Regions from separate parts of the Pseudalkalibacillus sp. NRS-1564 genome, predicted to be linked through region 2. Evidence: riboswitches for the same ligand, from Rfam matches in the RefSeq annotation. Region 2 holds a riboswitch; each other region holds the start of a gene.
What was found. A riboswitch is a leader RNA that binds a small molecule or an ion and turns the genes downstream of it on or off. The one in region 2 is predicted to bind thiamine pyrophosphate.
Positions count from the first base shown of each region.

Region 1: it holds a riboswitch for thiamine pyrophosphate, as region 2 does, so the genes downstream of both, ACIFPW_RS14890 (acetylornithine deacetylase) here and thiE (thiamine phosphate synthase) in region 2, are expected to answer to the same signal.
Region 3: it holds a riboswitch for thiamine pyrophosphate, as region 2 does, so the genes downstream of both, tenA (thiaminase II) here and thiE (thiamine phosphate synthase) in region 2, are expected to answer to the same signal.

Region 1 covers NZ_JBITPM010000031.1:47,736-55,877, reverse strand. Annotated here, with positions in the region: gene ACIFPW_RS14905 (cytochrome P450) at 1-476, shown strand, start outside; gene ACIFPW_RS14900 (ATP-dependent DNA helicase) at 485-2,767, shown strand; partial or broken gene ACIFPW_RS14895 (thiaminase II) at 2,855-2,956, opposite strand; gene ACIFPW_RS14890 (acetylornithine deacetylase) at 2,998-4,272, opposite strand; TPP riboswitch at 4,422-4,526, opposite strand; gene ACIFPW_RS14885 (sodium:calcium antiporter) at 4,675-5,664, shown strand; gene ACIFPW_RS14880 (MFS transporter) at 5,829-7,004, shown strand; gene ACIFPW_RS14875 (biotin transporter BioY) at 7,086-7,667, opposite strand; gene ACIFPW_RS14870 (hypothetical protein) at 8,033-8,142, shown strand, end outside.
Region 2 covers NZ_JBITPM010000019.1:288,982-297,123, reverse strand. Annotated here, with positions in the region: gene ACIFPW_RS11520 (DUF2759 domain-containing protein) at 1-18, shown strand, start outside; gene ACIFPW_RS11515 (MTH1187 family thiamine-binding protein) at 133-438, opposite strand; gene ACIFPW_RS11510 (ABC transporter permease) at 438-1,211, opposite strand; gene ACIFPW_RS11505 (ABC transporter ATP-binding protein) at 1,215-1,910, opposite strand; gene thiD (bifunctional hydroxymethylpyrimidine kinase/phosphomethylpyrimidine kinase) at 2,064-2,876, opposite strand; gene thiO (glycine oxidase ThiO) at 2,893-3,984, opposite strand; gene ACIFPW_RS11490 (thiazole synthase) at 4,001-4,765, opposite strand; gene thiS (sulfur carrier protein ThiS) at 4,770-4,967, opposite strand; gene thiE (thiamine phosphate synthase) at 4,964-5,599, opposite strand; TPP riboswitch at 5,812-5,928, opposite strand; gene ACIFPW_RS11475 (M14 family metallopeptidase) at 5,984-7,171, opposite strand; gene ACIFPW_RS11470 (LTA synthase family protein) at 7,338-8,142, opposite strand, start outside.
Region 3 covers NZ_JBITPM010000042.1:9,790-17,931, forward strand. Annotated here, with positions in the region: gene ACIFPW_RS19215 (DUF11 domain-containing protein) at 1-1,364, opposite strand, end outside; gene ACIFPW_RS19220 (SDR family oxidoreductase) at 1,526-2,395, opposite strand; gene ACIFPW_RS19225 (histidine kinase N-terminal domain-containing protein) at 2,538-3,701, shown strand; TPP riboswitch at 3,741-3,843, shown strand; gene tenA (thiaminase II) at 4,012-4,704, shown strand; gene ACIFPW_RS19235 (ECF transporter S component) at 4,701-5,279, shown strand; gene ACIFPW_RS19240 (energy-coupling factor ABC transporter ATP-binding protein) at 5,291-6,076, shown strand; gene ACIFPW_RS19245 (ABC transporter ATP-binding protein) at 6,145-6,741, shown strand; gene ACIFPW_RS19250 (energy-coupling factor transporter transmembrane component T family protein) at 6,719-7,513, shown strand; gene ACIFPW_RS19255 (DUF3941 domain-containing protein) at 7,555-7,686, opposite strand; gene ACIFPW_RS19260 (DegV family protein) at 7,767-8,142, opposite strand, start outside.

The DNA.
Region 1 (8,142 bases), on a different contig from region 2:
AACAATTAGTGACTGAATGGCGCTCTATAAACGATCACGACCTTAAGAATCGACCATTAACAGACCAGTTTTTTAAAGAAACTTTAAGACTTTATCCTGCAGCATGGGTATTATTAAGAGAAGCGTTAGAACCTGTTGAGATAATGGGCCATCCGTTCAAATCTGGATCGTCGTTTTTAATCAGTCCTTATATCATGCATCGTAATCCTGCTTTTTTTGAAAACCCCGAGCAGTTCTCTATTGATCGAATGAAAAGAAAACAAGTTCCGTTCACATACATCCCGTTTGGCGGCGGTCCGAGAAGCTGTATTGGTAGTCAGTTTGCAACATATGAGGCTCAACTCATTTTCGCTACAATTGGAGAAAGGTTTCACCTTCAACAGGCTTCGAGCGATCAACGAGTGGAAGCCGAGCCGCTTGTTTCTTTACGAATTAAGAATGGGCTATTAATGAATGTGCATAAACGAAAATATTAGGTGATAAGATGAATGAAATGATTAATGTGTCCGTTCGACCTCTTGTCGAGTATGCGTTTCGAAGGGGAAGTATCGATGCTCGTTTCCGTACAGCCACAACGATGACGGAAGGAACTCGATTGCACCAGATGATTCAGAAGACTTATGGAGAACATGACAAAAAAGAAGTACCGTTTGAAACAAACTTGATTTATGAAGAGATGACTTTTCATATTGAAGGTCGATGTGATGGCTTACTTAAAAACGATGAACAATTTATTATCGATGAGATTAAATCCACGTCACTCCCGCTTACTGAAGTGGATGAGGGGACACACCCAGTTTATTGGGCGCAAGTGAAATGTTATGGATACATGGCTGTTGAGGAATACAACTTAGAGAAAATCACGATTCAGTTAACATATATCCAGTCAGAAACAAATGAGATTATACGATATCAACAGGAAACAACAGCCTCTGAGTTAAATGAGTTTATGAAATGGGTTGTCGAACAGTATGCTCCATTTGCCAGGTGGAAGCAAAAGCATCTAACCATGCGTGATGAGAGCAGCAAAGCACTCACTTTTCCTTTTGATTCCTATCGAGAAGGTCAGCGGAAGTTAGCAGCAAGCGTCTATAAAACAGTTCAAGATGAAGCGACGTTGTTCGCTACGGCGCCCACAGGAATAGGAAAAACGATTAGTACGCTATTTCCAGTTGTTAAAGCAATGGGAGAAGGCTATGGTAATAAAATTTTCTATCTTACAGCCAAAACGATAACGAGAGAAACCGCTCAAGAAGCTTTTGAATTAATGGAAACGAAAGGACTACATGCTTCATTAGTGACCATTACCGCAAGAGATAAAATTTGCTTCAAGGAAAAAACCATTTGCGAGAAAGAGTATTGTGAATATGCCAATGGCTATTACGATCGAATTAATGATGGAATGCTTGATATTTTGCATCATGAGACGCGTATCACTCGAGAGGTTATTGAAAAATATGCTCATAAGCACCGACTATGCCCGTTTGAGCTATCTCTAGATTTGTCTTACATGGCTGATGCGGTTATATGCGATTACAATTACTTATTTGATCCTCGCGTTTCTTTAAAGCGACTTATTGAGGAGCAAAAGAAACAAACGACGGTTCTTATAGATGAGGCGCATAATCTCGTTGATCGGGCGAGAGAAATGTATTCTGCCGAATTAATGAAGTCACCTTTTCTTGAGTTGAAGCGGAATTACAAAAGACAAAATAGCGAAGTATCGAGCGCAGCAGCATCGATAAATAACACGTTTATTACGTACAGAAAATCGACGCAGAATGGTTCGCTAGTTCTATCCGAAATTGATGAAGAGCTTATTGTTCAGCTTGATACGTTTGTGCAAGTGAGTGAAGTCGAGTTGCTTCAGGAAGGAAGCGATGAGCTTCTACTTGAAACGTATTTTTTAGCACAGAACTTTATTCGGATTGCCAAACTTTATGATCAGCGATATATGACGTATGTAGAGGCAGGAAAGTCCGAGGTGAAAATCAAGCTCTTTTGTTTCGATCCTTCACATCTCCTTCAAAAGATGCGGAAAGGGTTTCGATCGAATGTTTTTTTCTCAGCTACTTTTACACCTTTCTCATATTATCAAAACATGCTAGGTTGGAAAGAAGAAGATTACGCTGTGAAAATACCTTCTCCTTTTCCACGTGAACATGCGAATATTTATATTGCTCCACTTTCGACGAAGTACCGCGATCGTGAGCGCAAACTACCAAGACTGGTTACACTTCTTCAAAAAGTGCTTCATGAAAAACCCGGTAATTACTTGTTCTTTTTCCCATCATATGGCTATATGGAACAAGTTTTTGAGGCGTTCACTTCTCCAGACGAAGTGGAAACGATCATTCAACAAAGCGGGATGACGGAAGAAGAAAGAGAGTCGTTTTTAAAAAAATTCACATCTAATCGAAAGGGTAGCTTAGTTGGGTTTGCTGTTGTAGGTGGCATCTTCTCAGAAGGGATAGACTTAAAAGGGAATCGTCTTACAGGAGTGGTGGTCGTTGGAGTAGGGCTCCCTAATTTTGATACCGAGCGGCAGCTAATGAAATCTTACTTTGATCAAGCTGGAAGAAATGGTTTTGAGTATACTTACGTTTATCCAGGCATGAACCGTGTTCAACAAGCAGGCGGTCGACTCATTCGAACAGAAACCGATCGAGGTCTTTTATTACTAATTGATAGTCGTTATTTAGAAAAACGCTACCAGCAATTACTACCGTATGAGTGGCAACACTTTGAACTAATTCAGGTACCATAGGTCTTTACTAGGGTTTTGGATTGCTATCTTACCACTATTCATTTACTAAAATTCCCCCTCTTAAAAAGTGGGGGAATTTTTCTTTACTCATCTCCACATTGCTTCGGAATAACTCATTTTCCAAAACATATAGTCATACCTTGTTGTGTTTAGTAAAATTACTTCTAGATCGGTGAGTTCTTCTTCAGATAGGTTGAAGTTTTTCATGTAAATGCTCACTAAAGCTCATGTTAATCCGCTCCCTTTTTTGTATTTACCCAATCAAGAATAAAGTGCATCATCGATTGTGTATAATTGATTAGCTGATGGATAGATACATATTCGTTTGTTGAGTGAGCTTGTGCTAGCTTTCCGGGACCATAGATGACGGTTGGTATTCCAGCATCACCGAGCCAACCGCCGTCTGTCACAGTTTGAGAAGTACCTATTTCAGGTCGACGAAAATGAATATGCTCATGCAAATCTGATAACAACTTGACAGCGGGATGATGTTGGTCAACTTCTAAAGAAGGGAAGATCTCTCCCTTGTCGATCATCATAGAAGTGCCACCCCACTGAAACGTCGGTGGGTGGTCTCTAAGCCAGATATCTGCATTCGCAGTTAATCTGATATGATCCTCAATTTCATCCATAACGTCTTGATAAGTTTCATTTGGATAGTAATGAACGGTAATCCATAACTTGCATTCGTCTGCAATGAATGCAGCATGCCGACCACCTTCGATAACGGCCGGATTAATTGTTGTCATTCCTGGTTTCACACCAGGGTAGCTTTTTACGATGGACCAATGCCGCTCTAGATCCTGTAATGCTTGGATAATTTTCATCATTTTTTCGATGGCACTAGCCCCGTGAAGCCCACCACCTGAATGAATCATATTTTGGCGCAGTGCATCATGGTGTGTCTTTGAATCTTTTACTGTGATCCAACCAGTGACCACGCCCCCTTGTCCCTCTATTCTCAAATCACTCGTATCCGCTACTACGGCGAAATCAGCGGTATAACCCCGCTCGCAACACTGTGATGTACCCGCTTCTCCAATTTCTTCTCCAGTAACCGATTGAAAAAGAACTTTCCCCTTAAGAGGAAGATTGTTTTCTTTTAATAGTTTAAGTGCGAATAAGTTAGCTGCAATACCTGCTTTCATATCTGCGGCACCTCTGCCGTATACCTTATTATCTGATATTGTGGGTTCAAAAGGAGGAAAACTCCAATTTTCATCTTCACCCACTTCTGCCACATCAACGTGTCCATTTAAAATCAAACTTTGGTATTCTGTTACTTCTTCATTAAGAATTCCTACAATGATTGGATCACCAGGATGCATATCCCACTTGTCAATCTTGAACCCGATGTCAGTGAGGTAGGACGCAATGAAGTCTTGAATTTCCTGGGTATTTCTGGCTGGTGGGGCTGGGGTTGCGTATTGGATTAACTGATTTGTAAGATTGATTAATTCTTGTTTTCTCTCGTCTACTAGATTAAAGATTTCTTTCTTTACCATCACACCACATCCTTTTTAGCTTATATTGTTGGTATTTCTCACCTTTAAACAAAAGGAAAACCAACAAAACCCATGCATATAGACCTGAATTTAAAAAAGCATCGCTCCTATAAAAGAAGCGATGCATACTAGACAGAGTAGACCTGTCACAATTACATACACTTCTTTCCTACGCCAGTATTATCCGGATCAGGTAGTGAGGGTCGAGACAAATGTCCCTCTCAGCTGATTTCGCAGCACCCCTAGAAGTATTCGATTGAATTAATTTAACAATAGCTTACTTGTGAATCATTTACAATTATGGAACATTACATTTTCGAGTCATTCTTTTCATTATGGTTTAGTATTAACCTAGGAAGGAAATAGTCATCAAGGAAATCGAACGTATTAAGGAGATCATCTATGAATTTAATATTTACAATTCTACTATTTATTCTAGCTGCGATTGCCACCTATTTCGTTGCTACTCGACTTGCTATGTATGGTGATGCCATTAGTGAGAAAACAAAAACGTCTTCAGCGTTTATGGGAATTATCATTGGTGCTGCTATATCATTGCCCGAACTAACATCAAGCGTGACCGCAATTGCTATTGATAGTCCAGATCTTGCAATCGGGAATTTGCTTGGGAGTAATTTATTTAATCTATTAGCCCTTGCCGTTCTTGATATGGTCTACCGTCGCGAACAGATTATGGGACAAACAGATGTAGGAAGTAAGCTATACATCTATCTTGTTATCGTGATGACGTTAATCGTTGTAGGAGGTTTATCCTTAACACTACCAGCGAGCATTTATCATATCGGATATAGTTCGATCATTCTTGTTCTTGTGTATTTTGCTGGTGTGAAATGGATTAACAAATTAACAGAAGAGAAAGTGAAACGAAGAAGTCGAAAGAATGAAAAATACGGTGAGTTTTCATACCAAAAAGTTCTAACGATGTTCATCTTATCCGCTGTCGGTATTATGATTGTCGGAACGGTGTTAACATTAACTGCCGATCGAATTGCGGAAAGCACAGGATTAGGAGCTTCATTTGTTGGATCTTTCCTTGTAGGAGCGAGTACTTCTTTGCCTGATGCTGTAAGTGTTGCAACAGCGTTGAAACTTAAGAATTACAGTATGGGAATAACCTCGCTTCTAGGAAGTAACGCCTTTAATATCATGCTACTTTCGTTTACAGATGCTATTTATCTTAAAACAAACTTATTTAGGCATGCTAGCATGTCTAATATTGTGACAACTGTATCATCAATTGTGGTGGTGCTCGTCATTTTATATAGTATTACAAGAAAACAAAAACGTAGCACGCTTTTTTATATGGTGCCATCCACTTTAATTGTCTTGATCTATTTTGTCGCTACGTATTTCGTCTATCAGATGAAGTAAGTTGCAGAGAGTTAATACTCTCTGCAACTTTTTTTCTTATCTAGAATACTCGATGTGACGGAGATGGTAACGCTACCGAAAAATAGTCCGAAAATAATCGCAAGTTTTAAGTTAAATACACCGTGGAATCCCCTGTGATAGATTAATTTATGGAGGTAAGATCAATGTCAAAAGGGAAAAGTATTCATGCGTTAATTATTTTATTATTTACCCAGTTCGTTTCTGGAGGGGTGACGAATACAAAGGGGATTGTACTTGATAAAGTTGAAACGGATATTGGACTTGATATGAGCCAATTCGGATTAGTTGTCTTGATATTCCAACTAGGCTTTACGCTCGCGAGTTTGATTTTCGGTTATTTAACAGATAAAAAAGGGTTAAGAATAATGGTGATCTTTGCAACGATTGTCATGGGACTTGGTTTTGCAGGTACCGGATTTGCACCGAACATTACATTCTTCTTAGGTTTCTATATGTTAATTGGGTTCGGGCTTGGAGCACTTGGTGTTGCTTCCAATGCGATTGTACCGGCTGCATATCCAGAGAAACAAAATCAAATGTTCAATTTAGCGATGGGGATCTATGGACTTGGGATGATTGTCTTTCCACAAATCCTTAACTACATGTTCCAATTTGCATCATGGCGATATTTCTATCTGGCTATTGCCATCTTAAATATTCTCGTTATTTTTTATGTCACATCGGTTAAATTCCCTGATGGTAAAGCAGAAAAAATCAATTTAAAAGCATTTATACCAATGTTAAAAGATGCACAAATGATTTTCTTAATGTTCTTCTTAATTTTCGAAGTATCTGCAGAAGTTTCGTTTACTAATTTCTTCCCGCCTTACTTAAAATCTCTTGAGTTAGGAGGAATATCTACCGAAGCAAAATCGGATATGGTCGCAACGATTCTATCACTCTTCTCAGTATTCTTTATGATTGGGCGCCTAGGAGTGGCTTATCTTGCGAATAAAATCAACGAGCGATTGATTATGATTTCTTTCTCATTAGGATCCGTCATTATCGTAGCAATCAGCTTCTTCTTTGCGAACCAGGTACCTTATTTATTTGCTGGAGCTGGGCTTTTCTTCTCTACATTATTTCCAACCGCTACGGCATTTGGAACGACAATTTCAAAAAATCCAGGTACTGCACTAGGTCTAATCTATGTAGCATCTGGTATTGGTGGTGGTATCGCAGGATACATCATTGGGATTGTTTCAGAAGCTTTCGGAGAGAAAGGTGGATTTGGTCTCGTCATTGTTTTCCTTGCATTAATGTTTATCGTTTCTCTATTCTTAAATTCAAATAAGACAAAGCAAACTGCAAGTGAATAATACTCACACGTAAAAAAAGCCGCCGGTATAACTACCGGCGGTAAATTTATATTCATCTATTGGGAATAGAGGAATGCAGTGTTAAGCTACTTGCGCTCGCTTTGCTGTTTTCGTAACAGCACTGTAGATGCGCGGTGAGATGAGAGCAGCTACAATTGATAAAATTACGTCTTTCGGCAATGGAGCAACCATCCACATCCATGCCATTCCATAAGTAAATCCTTCAGGCGCTTCAGCCCAAAATTTGTATGCGTAGTACATATAGTTTGTACCTAGAACATAATTCAAAATAAATCCAGTAAAGCTTGCGATCATGAATGTTCTCATAGTTGGTTTAGATTTTGATTCTACGATTTTCCCTGCAACATAAGCAACTAAAATATAAGATAGAATAAATCCAAATGTTGGTTTAAATAAGACGGCAGGACCACCAGTAAACTGTGCAAACACTGGTGCACCGGCAAGACCAACGAATGCGTAAACAGACAATGAAATAGCGCCAAGTCGACTGCCGAGTAAAAGGCCAGCTAAAATAGCGAAAAAAGTTTGGAGTGTAATAGGCACGCCACCGACAACAAGGAATTGAGCAATATTTGCCCCAACGGCCATTAATGCTGCGAACATACCTGCGTAAACTAAATCAATTGTTTTCATTTTCCTCATGACTGATCCTCACTTTCGTTATCACTATAATGAATCGTAAAAGAAAAATCAAATTGTGTCAACATAAATTTATATTTAGTTAACATTAATGTTAGTAAGTGAATAAATTTAATTGGTTTTAATGGGATATAGTATTTAATTAGTTGATATACATTTAAACGACACCCTTTATTTATATAAAGTTAACATATTTTTGTTTGTGGAAACGAAAGCTTCAGTCAAGATCTCTCCAAGTGCGGTCAATGAATTGTTATTTTATCGAAATGTTTTTTGCGGAGGAATGAAGACGATTATGAGAAAACGCACTACTCAACAAAAAATCTATGGTAAACTAAGAGCGAAAGTATGTTGAAAGGAGCCTCTGAATGAACTTGTTAAGAGGAACTCTCCTGTCTATTTTATTGCTCTGTTTCGTACTTGCCGTTAGCACTGCTTTCGCAAATGGACAGGATGAACAGCTTGAAAATGTAACAGG
Region 2 (8,142 bases):
GGCGGCGGAGGCCACTAAAAAAACAGCCATTTAGGCTGTTTTTTTATTTCGAAGAAAAATGAAAAGAATAATTTTATGAATCTGTCACAGCATAGCAAAACAACCAGTAATCAACTAAATGATGACAGGCACTTATTCTAAGTGCCTGTTTACCGAATCAAGTTTATCATCCATCTTAACCTTTTTATCACGACGATCATCTATACGAAGGTTAGTAGCGACACGCTCTATCCCCGCTTGAAAAGGTGCCTCATGTATGGCATGGACCACCTCGAGAAGATCTGCTATTTCCCCTTCAATAAGAGTGCTCATTGGTGTTAACCTATAAGTAACTCGATCTGAATAAGATTCAAGAATCTTCTGTACCTCAGCTACATATTTGCTGACACTAGGAGTTTCTGTACCAATCGGAATAACCGTAACGTCTACAATTGCCATTATTTATTTCCTCCTTTGACTTCTAATAACTGCATCTTTCGATTATAGAAAAAGCGGTATGTAACTAACGATATAATCATCGCACATATGGAAACGGATGAGAAGATGCTTATCGATATTACAATTTGATATCGTATAGCTTCAATGGGCGAAGCGCCACCTAGAATAAGTCCTGTCATCATACCGGGCAATTGTACAAGACCAATCGTTTTTAATCCATCTACGTTAGGGATCATAGCCGCACGAATTGTTTTCCTAATGATCATTTGAGAAGCTTGTGACGAATTTGCCCCAAGTGACAACGCTGCAAGAATTTTCCCTTTGCTATCATGAAACTCATTTTTCATTCTCTCGAATGCTAGACCTGTTGCAACCATACTATTACCAATAATCATTCCACTCATTGGAATGACTTGTTCTGATTTAAATGGAATGATATCAAAAATAATCCATAGTGAGAGAACAAACACTTCAATCAATATGAGAGAACAAAGAGATAGCAGAAAGGCATAGGGTATACCCTTTCCTCTTTTGGCAGCTTGTAGAGAAGCAATGACCAGCATAACCGCTACCCAAAGTCCTATTCCCTGCCAATCAGGCATTGAAAACAAAAAAGTAAGAATGTATCCTATAAAAAATAATTGAACTACCCCACGTAAGGAGGACCAAATCGCGGATTTGCCAATTCCTAGTGAAAATAAATAAGAAAGAGACACGGGGATCATGACAAAGAGAATCATCGTTAATAAAGATAGATTTGATATTTCAGTCATTGGTTATCCTTCCAAAAAGTGCTTTAAAGCATCTGATTTAGGCGATTGAAACAATATTTTCGTTTCTCCTTGTTCTTCAATCTTTCCTTCATTCATAAAGAGAGTATATGAACCAAGCCTCTTCGCCTGTTTTAGATCATGTGTAATCATTAGAATCGTTTTCCCTTCTTCATTCACAAGTGTATGTAACAATTCTTCCATCCAATCAACTGTACGCATATCAAGCGCACTAGTCACCTCGTCTAATAACAACACCTCAGGATTATTAGCAAGCGTTCTCGCAAATGCCACTCTTTGCTCTTCACCACCAGATAAATTTTCCACATCTTTTGTTAAAAAATCGCGAGGTAATTGAACTTTCTCTAATAGTTGAATGCCCATTTTTTCATTCCATTTCTTTTCTAGAAGCGGTCCAAACTTTAAATTATCTTCAATTGTTCCATTAAATAGGTGAGCCTGTTGAAAGACCATCCCGATATTTCGACGTAGCTTATTGATTGGAAATTCATCTAGCTTCTTTCCTTTAAAGAGAATTTCACCTCTATCAGGATCCTCTAATCGGTTCAGCAACATCAATAAGCTACTTTTTCCAGCGCCTGAAGGGCCGATGATCGTTGTTAATGATCCTTCTAGCATATCAAAATGAATATCTGACACACGTTCATTATTCACATTTTTCACTTCAATTATTTTATTCATGAGACGACCTTTCCTTACTGTAAATTAACACCATTATTCTATCATGCATTGATGACCTATGATACGAAAGTGCCTTTCGTGTATAGCTTATGTATTTTCGACCTTCTCATCCTAAAAGACAACCCCAAATAAAAAACTCTGCGCAGTGCAGAGCTATTGTTTCATTCCACTTATTAGCTTTTGCCTATGCGCAGAGTGGTTCGTAGGTCCAATTCCATTACCTATAGAAAGAGAATTCGCAATGGCCTCTGTAATAAATTCTTTTGCAGTTGAGACCGCCTCTTGTATTGTTCGTCCTTTCGCAAGCTCTGCAGCGATGCAAGCAGAGAAGGTACATCCCGTTCCATGAGTATGTTTTGTATCAATTCGTTTAGACTCATAGTGATAAAAACGTTGGTTCGCATACAAAACATCTATAGAAGTTTCTCCATCCATATGTCCGCCTTTAACAAGGACAGCCTTTGCACCAAAGTGTTGTAATGCCGCTGCAGCTTCTTCCATTTCTCGAACTGAAGTAATTGAGTCGCCACCTAATAACTCCGAAGCTTCAGGAATATTTGGTGTAATAATAGTACCAAGAGGAATGAGTTCTTCCTTCATGGCACGAATCGCCTCTTTTTGAAGGAGTGATGCTCCTCCCTTTGCAATCATAACAGGATCAATCACAAGGTTTGGCACCTGGTATTCTCTTATCTTCTTAGCAACGCCCAAAATAATATCACTAGAGAAAAGCATACCAGTTTTCACAGCATCTGTTCCAATATCCGATAGCACAGCATCTAACTGAGATTGAACCGCTTCTATAGATTGGGGATAAACATTGTGAACCCCTAGAGTATTTTGCGCTGTAAGTGCCGTTATGGCACTCATCCCAAACACCTCACGCTCTTGAAATGTTTTTAAATCGGCCTGAATACCAGCTCCTCCCCCACTATCAGATCCAGCTATCGTAAGTGCTTTACGCATAAAACTCACTCCTTCATTATATAACCTGGAAACGATCAGGTCGAAATTGACCGAGCCCTATTTCACTAACACTTCCATCGATTTCATCAGCTACAATCTTTGCTGTAACAGGACTAAGTAAGATTCCGTTCCGATAATGACCAGTGGCTAATATAACCTTAGGTTTATGATCTAGCTTTCCGATAATAGGAAAGCCATCTTGAGTAGCAGGTCTTAACCCCGCCCACTTATGAAATGGATTTTTCTGCTGTAAGGCAGGCATCACTTGCTTACTCCATTTCTCAAGTCTTCCTACACCATGTTCCGTAACAGCTGTATCAAAACCAGCGATGTCCTCCGAAGCACCAGCAACAACTGATCCATTTCCTTTCGCTACAAGATAGCCTTGACTTGTAAAAATAATGTGATTGAGAGATGGGGCTTCATATGCGCAAATTTGTCCTCGTATTGGATAAATGGGCAACGTCAAACCAAGTGCTTCCTCCCAGTACATAGACCATGCTCCTGCAGCAAGAACAACTCGATCGCTTTCGATCCGTTGACCTTTTACCACAACGTTATTCTCTTCAAACGTCGCCTCTCCCGCATTCTCTATCACCCGAACACCCAACTTGCGACAAGCATCTAAAAGTGCTGAGACGTAGCCAGGAGCATAAATATGTGACTCTTCTGGACACCATAATGCTGCAACAACATCTTGAGAAAGGCCTGGCTCTTTCTCTCTTACTTCGTCAGCATTTAATATTGTAGATTCGACGTTAAACTTACGTTGCCAGGCCTGCTTTGTCTCAAGAGACAGCCGATCAGCCTCATGATAGATACAATAAAGACTGCCGCTCTCGCTATATTCAAAATCAACATCTGAATTCTGTTTGATTTCTTCCTGCCATTTCGGGAAAAGCTTTAAACTATGTTGGCAAAGCCTGAAAAAATCATCTGGATCTTCTTCAATTTCCGAATAAGGCGCAAGCATGCCTGCAGCTGCACCTGAAGCTTGCCCCCCACACTTATGAGCTTCTACTACAGTCGTTTCATGTCCCCTCGTACGGCATTCATAGGCAATGGAGAGACCAATCACTCCGCCTCCTACAATCGTAATGTTAGCCATGATCGCCCTCCTTCTATTAATTTCGTACTGGACTACTTGCAGTGGCGTACTTCTTTTTAGGAATCCTTCCTGCAACGTAAGACAATCTTCCTGCTCTAATAGCCAACTTAACTGACTCAGCCATCATAACAGGGTTTCTCGCTTTCGCTATGGCTGTATTAAGGAGGACTCCATCTGCCCCAAGCTCCATCGCTTGTGTTACATCAGATGCATGTCCAAGACCCGCATCGACTATGACTGGTACCTTCAGTTGTTCTGTAATTAGTTCTATATTGTATGGATTTAAGATGCCGAGACCAGTTCCAATAGGAGATCCACCTGGCATGACAGCCGCTGCACCTGCTTCTTGTAGTCGATAGCAAAGTGCTGGATCATCAGAAGTATACGGTAAAACAACAAAACCTTCTTTAGCAAGAACCTCTGTAGCTTTCAAAGTTTCCATCGGATCAGGGATTAGCATTTTTTCATCACGACTAACTTCGATTTTTATCCAATCACTTAAGCCAGATGCTTTTGCTAAACGAGCGATGCGAATGGCTTCTTCAGCAGTCGTAGCTCCGGAAGTATTGGGCAAATAGTGAAATGATTGATTCTCGATGTGCTGTAAAATCGCATCTTCATTTGGTGCAGTAAGATTCACTCTTCGAATAGCAAATGTGAGAACTTCTGCTTCAGAAGCTTCAATTGCTTTATTTTGAACATATGGATTTGGATATCTTCCCGTGCCAAGAAACAATCGTGAAGAAAGTTCTTTACCGGCTATTGTTAATTTATCATTCATTCGGTCAACCCCCTCCTACAAAGTGGACAAGTTCGATTTTCATTCCTTCTTTTACTTCTGTATCGATCCATTCCGAGCGATCAATAATTGTTCCATTAACTTCAGTGACAACCAACCCTTCTTGCAAGCCAAAATGAGTAACAACTTCTTTCAATGTTGCCACTTCTAAATCATGCTGCTCTCCATTAACTAGTAATGTCACTTGGGAATCACCTCTTTTTGAATGGATTGAATAAATGCTTCGCACGTGCCTTTAATATCGGCACTACCAACTACTTCACTAATGACACATACTCTAGAAGCACCTGAATGGAGGACGTCCGAAACATTATGCAATTTGATGCCGCCGATGGCTACAAACGGAATAGATATTTCTGCTGCAACTTCTTTGAGATAGTCAGTTGTTACTGGATCAACAACATCGCTTTTGCTATTTGTAGGAAAGACTGGCCCAGCCCCGATGTAATCAGCACCACGCTGCTCTGCTTCACGCGCTTCTTCGATTCGATGTGTGGAGATACCGATGATCTTATTAGGTCCAACAATCTTCCTTGCTACCTCTAAAGGTAAATCATCCTGACCGAGATGAATGCCATCAGCATCAACGGCTAGCGCAATATCAATGTGATCATTCGCAATAAAGGGAACTTCATATTTTTGTGTTAGCTCCTTTAATCTCAAAGCTTTTTCTAGTACAACCTTTTTAGAATTCGTCTTATCACGCAATTGAATAATATCAGCACCACCTTGTATCGCTTGCTCCATTACCTCAACTAGGTCTCGATCAGGGTGGAATTCTTCCCCTGTAATGACGTATAATTTAAAATCCTTCATTATTTACCTCCTCTAATCCTTTTAACCTTAAGCCTATGTTAATGAGCTTTGTTGATTTTCGGCTCAATTACGCTTTGTGATAACCAATCGCTTCGAGCTAAAAATCGAGAATCAAGAGTATAAGCTACCACCGTAAACGCTTAAAAACGATTAACATAAAACACACTAAAAAACCCCATTCCGCGTAAGGAATGGGGGTAGTAATACGTAATCAATACTGCTACCGACTTCCCTACGCTGGTATCAACCAGATCAGGTTCAAGGGTAAAAGAAATGACGGTTTCTTTTTCTCAGCCTTTCCTTACATGAAGGCACCCCTAGTCTTTGGAATTATGAAATTAAGTTTATTATGACAAAGAAGTGATTAAAAAACAAGCCACTAACCTACATATACAGAGAAGAAAGGAAAATCCCTAACGTATCTTGGTAAATAGTGTTGAAATCAGAAGTAGGCAAAGGACTTTCCCCTTTTCCAATTTCTACGGTAAAACCCGGTCTTCTAAAGTCTTGAATAAACCAATCCTTGTATCCAGCGAAACTATCAACATAGCGAACTGCTCGATAACCGCTCAGTCGCGAAAATTCTCTCACTAAGATTTCTGACTCAGGAGGTTCAAGTCCTTCGAAACCCCAAAAGATCACTTCACCTTGAGAATGAAATGCTAGCGCACGATCAAATTCCTTTCTTCTCGTCAGGTCTGCGATCGCTATTGCTTCTGGCTCTGTAAGCGGTGCTTTTCCCGGGTAATTTCTTGGAGAAGGTTTTGTTGGTTTTCGTTCAGCTTCTATTTCCCATTTAGCAGGATACTGATTGTTTAAATCAACTCCCCTAATGTTCGCCTTCCATCTGTTAAATTGTTCACTTCCATTATTAATTTGATCCGCTAATGAGCGGTAAGGTTCTTCTTCAGGTAATCCATTAATGACAAGATCAACGCCATCTGGGTTTACCATGGGTACAAGAGAGAGAGAAGTCGATTCATATAGAGATGGGAGGTAAACACCGCTCAATCTCTGGCTATTCGTCAATTCACGAGAATAATCATCTACAAATTTCATAATGAGAGTTGAGGTTAACCATTCATTAGCATGAAATGCTCCATTCATATGAACTTTTTTCTTTCCTGTTCCCACTACTAGTTCTGGGATTGGCTTTTCCATGACAGATTCGCCAATGATGGATCGTTTAATAAATGGATAAACAGCAAGTATTTTTCGAATATCATTAACAAGGGTTTGATAATCGTAATTTTGATTTGGGTTAATGAGTGACCACGTTACACGAATCGGTATATTCACTTTTTCTCCTGGTTGTAACGAAAAAGGATTCGAATCGTTTAGCAAAAGAACACCATCTAGGGGTGTTCCGTACCACCCTGCTATTTTCCATAATGTATCTCCTGGCTTAATGGTATAACTTTTCGTGACAAACCCAGGGATCTGAATTTGTTCTCCGACTATAAGTTGATCAGGATTCTCAAGATTATTACTATCTAATATTAATCGAAGTGGAATTTGAAACACTCGGCTATATTTCCAAAGGCTATCCCCACTCTTCACCCTAATTTTCATGTCATACCCTCCCACATTTCATATCCTTCTTACAATGATATGAAATAATGAGTGATGCATATGCTACATAATTAGGACATATTAGCCTTATTGCTCGCCTCAGAAAAAATTCATTACAATACAAAAACCCCACCTAACATCCAAGGTGGGGTTTGCATCTTTCATGCTATTTTTCTATTTCTGTATCCTCTTGTTGCTCATCATGCTTGCCTAAGAAACGTAGAAGGTCTCCATAAACGATTTTATCTGAGTAGGCAAGATCAGTTTTTGCCTTCTCCATGTATGGTTCACAGGCTGATTTATCCGTTTCTTCTCCTGTTTCTTTGTCATAACAGACATTTTTAGTGTATAGATTATTTTCAGTAATGAAGCTTCCATCGCGAAGGATAGTGAAATTATCCTGTTCTTTTGCAAAAAGATCGTTACCAAATTTAATCATATCCTTCGTATCAATACCAAGCAGGTGCATGATTGTCGGCTTCAAATCAATTTGACCACCGACCTGGTCCATCACTTCCCCTTCTTGGCCAGGAATATGAACAACGAGTGGAACTTTTTGAAGCTCCGTGGATTCAAATGGTGTGATTTCTTTGCCTAAGAATTCTCCCATAGCTTTGTTATGGTTCTCAGAAATTCCATAGTGATCACCGTACATGACGAAGATGGAATCTTCATAAAGTCCTTCTTCTTTCATGCGCTCAAAGAATTTCTTTAGAGCTTCATCCTGATATCGAACTGTAGTGAAAAATCTGTTAACAGTTCCATCATCTGAAGTCCACTCTGGAATATATTCATCCTCTGATTCAAGTGTAAAAGGAAAGTGGTTCGTTAATGTAATGTATTTAGCATAGTAAGGTTCCGGTAGCGTTTCTAAATATTTAATGGATTGATCAAAGAAATATTCATCTTTCAATCCCCATCCGATTGAATTATCGGGCGTTACTGTAAAATCGTTAATGTCATAGAACTTA
Region 3 (8,142 bases), on a different contig from region 2:
TCTACTTCAGTGATATTACTAACAAAACAATCACATCTTTTGACGATGATTTGGAAGAAAATCGTTACACTATCACCCACGTCAATATCATCGAGTTCAACACCGTATTGTGGATTGATCCCTGGATACTGAACCCCATCAATATACAAGCTGTTCTCAACAAAAAGCGTGCCTGGTGGAATGCTATCGCTAAAGATCACGTTAATTGCTGGAACCACACCATTGTTAGTAATGGTGATTGTATATGAGAGAACGTCTCCGTAAGACGAGAACGGTTTATCAACTGTCTTCACAATATCTAATATTGCATCACCTTCGTCAATTTGGACGCCAAGCGCATTTGGCATATAAGCATCGCCTGACGACGTGAAGCGAAAAACAGCCGTGGATTGGTTGTTTGGTAATAGGCCAGACCCACTGACGTTTGTAATATCCCATCCCTGTCTTCCAGCAACAATATTCGTTAATGTAAAAGGATCCTGGTTCCGGTTACCAAATGTACCACTCGTATCAAGATTTCCCGAATCATCATTAATTTGAGAGCCAAAAAAGTTTCCTACTGGGTTATTTGGTCCTGAGAGAAGGGTTAATGTACCTGCATCGGGTCCAAAGAGAGCCTGATCTCCTCCTATATTCGCGTCCCCTTCTTGAGCTGAGATGAGTAAACGAGCATCTACTGTTCCTGAAGGAGGAGTCATAAAACCTGAAATGGGAATATCAATAGTTGGATTCGCTGGGTTAATTACAATCCCATCGGCGCCTACAAATAAATTCAAAGATCGGTTTGGTAATGAACTATTCGCATAAACAACGGCTAGCGTCCACCCTGCATGGTTCGTATCAGCTGTGGAAGCTTGAAGAGGATCAAGCAGTCCTGGTACGCCACCAGTGGTGTATGTACCAGCACCAGCTGCTTGAACAATTGATGTAACATCATTGGAACGCATGTAAAATCCTCTCGTGTTTGGTCCAAAAGTAAATGTAGGTTCATTACTAGTTGTTGGATCGGGACTAATTGTGAAGTCAGTCCCATTTGGATCAGTGAAGGTAACAGAATTATTAATTTCAGATGTAATGTCTTCGTTTACTGAAAGGTAATTCCCTCCCCAGATTAATTCAGCATATAAAACGGTGCTTCCAGCTGGTAATACGAGATTAGCCTCTGAGTTATTTAAGGTATAATCAAGAGTAGTTCCTGGAGGAAAAGTTGGCACTTGAAGTGTTGTATCGGTTGTAATAAATGCTCCGATACTTCCTTGAGTACCTGCCTGGTTAGCATTTAGTAACTGACTTAATCCTAATGTATTTCCTGTAAATGTCATGGCTCCACACGTTCGGGTGGAGTATCGATTAATAAAAGCCATAATGACAACCCCTATTGAACATACGTGTTCAAATATAGTCTAAAATTGTTTTCTCTATACTATATGAATGCAGTAAAATGACGTATAAACTCTTGTCCAATTGAATCTTAAAAATCATTTTTTATAGAGTAAATAATATAAAAAACCTCCCAAAGGAGGTTTTAAGATGTTAAGAACTGTCCACCATTAATGTGAATGGTTTGACCAGTCATATAAGAAGATCCGTCCGACCCAAGAAGGACGTAAGCCACAGCCAATTCCTCTGGCTGACCCGGTCTTCCCATCGGTGTATTCGTTCCAAAGTTTTTCACTTTTTCTGCTGAGAAGGTGGAAGGGATAAGCGGTGTCCAAATAGGACCAGGTGCAACGCTGTTGACACGAATACCTTTTCCAACGAGCGACTTTGCGAGACTCCTTGTGAACGTTGTGATTGCACCTTTTGTACTAGAGTAATCGATCAGCTGATCATTGCCTTCATATGCGGTTACAGAGGATGTGTTAATGATTGCACTTCCTTTTTTAAGATGGGGAAGAGCGGCTTTCGTCAGGTGAAACATGGCAAAAACGTTGGTTCGGAATGTTTTTTCGAGCTGTTCTGCACTAATTTCTTCTATTCCCTGTTGGGGGTGCTGTTCTGCTGCATTATTAATTAAAATATCGAGCTGTCCGAAATGATCAATCACCTGTTTAATCACATCGTAAGCAAAGCTTTCACTCCCAATGTCTCCCGGCAACAATAAACATTCGCTTCCGATTTCTTCGATTTTTTGTTGCGTATGTTGCGCATCTTCATGTTCGTCAAGATAAACAATGGCGATTTTTGCTCCTTCTTTTGCATAAGCAATCGCAACGGCTTCACCTATCCCACTATCTCCTCCAGTGATGAGAGCGACTTTATTCGTTAATTTTCCTGATCCTTTATAATCCCGGTCATCCATTATGGGCTTTGGATCCATTTCTTGCTGAGATCCTGGCTGATGATTTTGATGTTGTGGTGGTTGTCCATCCGTCTGTCTAAAATCTGGTCGCATGGGATAACTCCTTTCAAATTATATATGTAAGGAATTGCCAATCGGGAGAATTTCTAAACCTAAGTCTGAGAATATAATGATGACATTTGCATTACATGATAAAATGAAACAAACCTATAATGTAGTTTGTGAGGCGAGAGGTATGAATTTTGATTTAAGAGAATCTGAATTTGAAGAACGGTTTGCGTCGTTTTTGGAACAAAGTCAGCCCGAAATTGTAGAAAAGTGGCTGCTTGGCGCAAAAATTTCTCAAGAGGATCCTTATTATGAAGAAATCATTAAGAATGGGAAACGAACGGTTGAACTTATCTCTCGTTATATTCGCCTTCAGGATGAAAGTTGGATTATGACATTAACTAAGAAAATTGCCAATGAGCGAATTGAAGCAAATGTTAATATCGGAGAGTTTATTGCGAATATTAATTTTGGGAGATCGGTTGTGATCTCTGTCTTAAACGAATCATCATTTGATAGAGACGAACTGTCGAAAGGTCTTCAAATCATTAATAATTACTTTAATGCCTATTCGTATCATTCAGTAACGGAATACACGAAGGTGAAAGATAATATCATTCATGATAAAAATAAGTTTATACAGGAAATGCATAGTGATCGTTTAACCATTCTTGGTCAGCTAGGTGCGAGCTTTGCTCATGAATTTCGCAATCCTCTTACCTCCATTAAAGGATTTTTGAAATTATTAGAAGATGATAGTGATGCTAATAATTCGATCGAGAAACACTATTTCGAAATCCTCAATAGCGAAATGAAAAGTCTAGAAGAGAAGGTAAGTCAATTTCTTTTCTTATCAAAAATGCGTGGGAGCGACGATCGTCCTCTATCATTAAATTTAAGTGGATTATTAAGATATACCATTGAAATTCTTTATCCAAGACTACTAGAATCAAATATAGAAGTGGAAACAGCCATTACTCCAGACATTCCACTGTTCGGTGTAGAAGAACAAATTAAACAAGTCATTCTTAATATTATGATTAACTCGATTGAAGAGTTAAATGAAAATAAAATCGATCATCGAAAAATTGAGCTGAGAGCAAAAGAAAACCATGGACGGATTACGATTGAAATTTCCAATAATGGCCGGCAAATTTCATCGCATCTTGTTGAAAGTATCTTTCAACCGTTCATTAGTACAAAAAAACTCGGAACAGGTCTTGGATTGTCTGTTTGCAAGCAAATTATTGAAAAGCACGAAGGTGTTATTTCAGTGCGATCAAATCCAGAACAAACAACTTTTGTAATTGAACTTCCAGTAATGGTTGACAAAGGTGTGAAAGAAGAGTAGCTTAATAGTTATCAAACTAACATTCAAAAAAGCTTTTTATATATCCACTAGGGGAGTCATTTATATGACTGAGACAGGATGTCCTGGACCCTTTGAACCTGATCTGGTTAGCGCCAGCGGAGGAAAGTGGAGACGGATGCCACCGCAGCCGCTCCATTTTTGGAGCGGCTTTTATACGTTTTGATTTCCTAAACGTGTAGAAGTAAGGAATGCTTACAAGTATTTCTAAATCTCCAAAAATGACGGAACAACGGCATTCAAGCTCCTTTCCTCTTCATCAGTTGGATGAAAAGCGGAGAGGAGTTTTTTTATGTCATTTACTGAACAGTTAAGAGAGGAAGCAGCACCAATTTTTGGAGCGATCTTTAATCATCCATTTGTGAGAGGAATTGCGGAGGGAAAGTTAGAGAAGGAACAGCTTGTTCACTATGTAAAGCAGGACTTTGAATATTTGAATACATTTGTTCGAATCTATGGCATTGCGCTATCAAAATGTGAAAACCGAGAAGAGATGGCACTTTTCACTGAACAAATATCATTTGTACTCCATAGTGAGGTTCATCCTCATAATAATTTGTGTCGAGCTGCAGGCGTCACTTATGAAGAGCTGCAAGGCTATCCCCTCGCCCCGACGGCACATCATTATACGAGGCATATGCTTGACGCTGCTCATTCAGGTACGCTCGGAGAAATCGTTGCAGCCCTTCTGCCATGCCCATGGACATACCTGGAGATTGGTCAGCGTTTAATGGAAGAGGTTAATCCTAAAGAAGATCATCCTTTTTATGATTGGATTACGTTTTACGGAGAGAAGTCAATGGAACCTGTGACGGATCAACTAAGAAAAATCCTCGATCAGTGGGCTGAGACGGCACCTGAAAGAGAATTGAAGCGAATCAAGGACTATTTCATTCTTAGCTGTCAGTTGGAATATGGTTTCTGGGAAATGGCTTATCAAGTAGAAGAGTGGCCTGTCTCCCTCCAAAAAGGTGAGCGCGTATGAAACGACTAAAACTATCGGACATTTTGATTACGATCGTGATTGCCCTTGTTTTTGGGATTATTTATAAACTGTGGGGACCGGTCTATAACATCTTTAAACCATTTGGTCTCCATATTGGTGATGTGATTTACGGGATGTGGTTTATTGCGGGTACAGTAGCAGTGCTTCTTCTTCGTAAGCCCGGTGTGGCACTACTTGCAGAAACGGCTGCAGCTTCTGGTGAATTTCTTGTTGGTTCTGAATATGGATTGTCCGTTCTTCTATATGGAATTGTTCAAGGATTAGGAACGGAATTAATGTTTGCTTTATTTGGCTATAAACGATACACCGCATTTGTTGCGGCGCTTGGAGGGATTGCTGCTGCAGTAGGCTCCATTGTCATGGATGCTGCCTATGGGTATGTGATGGACCTTGCTCTATGGAATTTACTTCTTCTCATTGGTGCTAGGTTAATAGGTGGTTTCCTGTTAGCTGGACTACTTGCTTATTTCCTTGTAGAAGCTCTAGAGAAAACGGGTGTTACTAGCTTAGTTAGACCAGCAAGTGATGAGGATTATAAGGCGTTAGATCAGTAAGGAGTGGTTATATGAAAGTAGGTGTATCAAACCTTCGTGTAAAATATGCGGGAGCGGACACACTGCTATTTAATCGGTTATCTCTTGAGATTGCAGGAGGGGAAAAGGTCTTATTTCTTGGTCCGAGCGGTTGTGGTAAATCAACTCTTCTTCAGATATTATCTGGTTTAATTCCAAATGCCGTTCCAGTGCCTATGAAGGCAGATGCCAAAAGTATACCAGCATCTTCAGGCGTTGTATTTCAAGATCCTGATTCTCAGTTTTGCATGCCATATGTGGATGAAGAGATGGCATTCGTATTGGAAAATCGTGCTGTCCCGCAACCTGAAATGGAAGGGTTAATTCGTCATTATCTTGAAAAGGTAGGTCTTTCCTTTAAGGATCCGCATATTGAGATTAGTTCACTTTCACAAGGGATGAAACAGCGACTAGCCATTGCCTCCATGCTTGCACTTGAGCCAGATGTAATCTTTTTGGATGAACCGACCGCGTTACTTGATCCTGCAGGTACCTCTGACGTATGGAAAACAATTAAACAACTTAATGCTACACAAACAATGATTATCGTTGAGCATAAGATTGATGAAGTAATTGATTTTGTTGATCGCATCGTCCTTTTTGATTCAGAGGGAAGGATTATTGCAGATGCTGACCCACAAAGTGTCTTCTCCTTTTATAAACATAAGATGAAGGAATATGGGATCTGGTATCCGGGCGTATGGGAAGAACATACAAATAAAAAAAACTTCCTGCACCGTATGTTAAAGGGGAAGAAATTCTTGAGATTAAACAGTTAAAAGGGTATCGAGGCAAAATCCCAAAAATTGAAGTGCATAATGGGTCAGCTCATGAAGGAGAATGGATTGTGGTTACCGGAAAGAATGGAGCAGGTAAAAGCTCCTTTCTTTTAAGTTTAATGAACGTGATGAAAACGACTGGTAAAAAGAGAGTAAAGAATCAGGAATTAAAATCGATCAAAGCTTCCCGTGAGCAGCTAGCTTTTGTTTTTCAAAATCCAGAATTTCAATTTGTCACGAATTCTGTCTATGATGAACTTGCTTATTCCCTTGAAATGATGGAAGACGCGGAAGTAGATCAAAAAGTAGGGCAGTGGCTTGAAGCATATGATCTTAAGCAAGTGCGAACTCTTCATCCGTACCAGCTTTCTACGGGTCAAAAAAGAAGGTTAAGCGTAGGAACGGCCATGTTTGGTTCTCAACCGATTCTTTTGTTAGACGAACCAACATTTGGTCAAGATGCAAGTAATACGTTTAAGTTGCTAGCTTTATTTGAACAGTTAAGGTCAGATGGAATGCTCATTATTATGGTGACGCATGATGAGAAGATTGTTCAAAATTATGGGACGAGAGAGTGGATCATTGAAGAGGGTAAGCTAACTGCTGATCGAGAGCTTCTGAGAATGGAAGAGAGGGAGCATCATGCAGTGGACTCTACAGTATAAAGAAACATGGCTTCATCGTTTAAATCCTGCTTTCAAATTGGTGTTCATTTTAGCATTATTTATCCTTCTATTATTCGTTCACAATCCAAATTTGATTAGCAATGTAACAGTGGTTCCATTAATTCTCGTCTTGTTCGCCACAGGACATCGGAAAAGGATACTAGCGATTTTAATGATTCCATTTTTGTTGTTATTTTTCTCAAGTGCTTCTAGTATGATGTTCTTTGGTCAAGGGACGACGACTTGGTGGAAGTGGGGAATCGTTCATATTACAGAAGAGAGCTTCTTTCGAGGTCTTCACATCGGGTTTCGAGCTTTAAATTTCGCCTTGCTCGGACTTCTATTCGCTTTGACAACGAGGCCAGTATTTCTCTTCTATTCCCTCGTTCAACAGCTTAAAGTACCGCCTCGGTTTGCCTATAGCTTTATGGCTGCTGTTCGTATTCTTCCTGTTATGATGGAGGAATTCCAACAGCTAAGAGCCGCATTACGTATTAGAGGTATAAAAAAGAAAAAAGGGTTCGCTCGAATCATGCAGTCTGTGACACTTTATGCGGTGCCATTGCTTTCTCAAAGTATTCGTAGAGCTCATCGCATTGCAGTTGCCATGGAAGCGAAGCAGTTTAATAATAAGGAACGAACTTATTATTATAAACAGACCTTCTCTAGAGTTGATGCATATTTTATACTCTACATTATGGTAGGTTTTTCGCTTGCATTTTGGGTAGGCACAACATTTCCTTACTTTAATATAACCGATGTTAGAAATTAAGAAACCGGCTGTTTAGCCGGTTTCTTTTCAATGCTTGATCTCTACAAGTGGTCAGTATCCTTAGAATACTGGTGTTTCCCGCCTTCACGGTTTTCTTCTTTTAACTTGTTTTTCAACATTCGTTTAGCATTATGATCAACTGCTTTTTTATTATTATCTTTTGTTGATGACACGTTATGTCCTCCCTTGGTGTCAGGATTGCCATGCACAATAATAGAGTACGCGATTATGCGACATCCTATGTAAAAGGAAGTTATTTATTTAAGAAAAACAAAGCAAGTGTTCCTGGTCCTGAGTGAGACCCAATCGTAGCGCCTACTTCATGAATGACAAAGTGCTCACTCCCATATGTCTCTTGAATCGCACTTTTTAATTTTTCAGCGCTTTCCAGGTCATCTCCATGTGAAATGCCGATTAATTGGGACTGAAGATTAACGCCGCGTTCCTGCATGATCTCAACCATACGCTTGGTGACTTTGTTTTTTCCACGAATTTTTTCAATCGGAACAAGTTTCCCGTCTTCAACGTGGAGCACTGGTTTGATTTTTAACATTCCACCAAAGAAGGCCGAGGCTTTACTGACGCGACCGCCACGCTGAAGGAACTCCAGGTCGTCTACTGTGAAAATG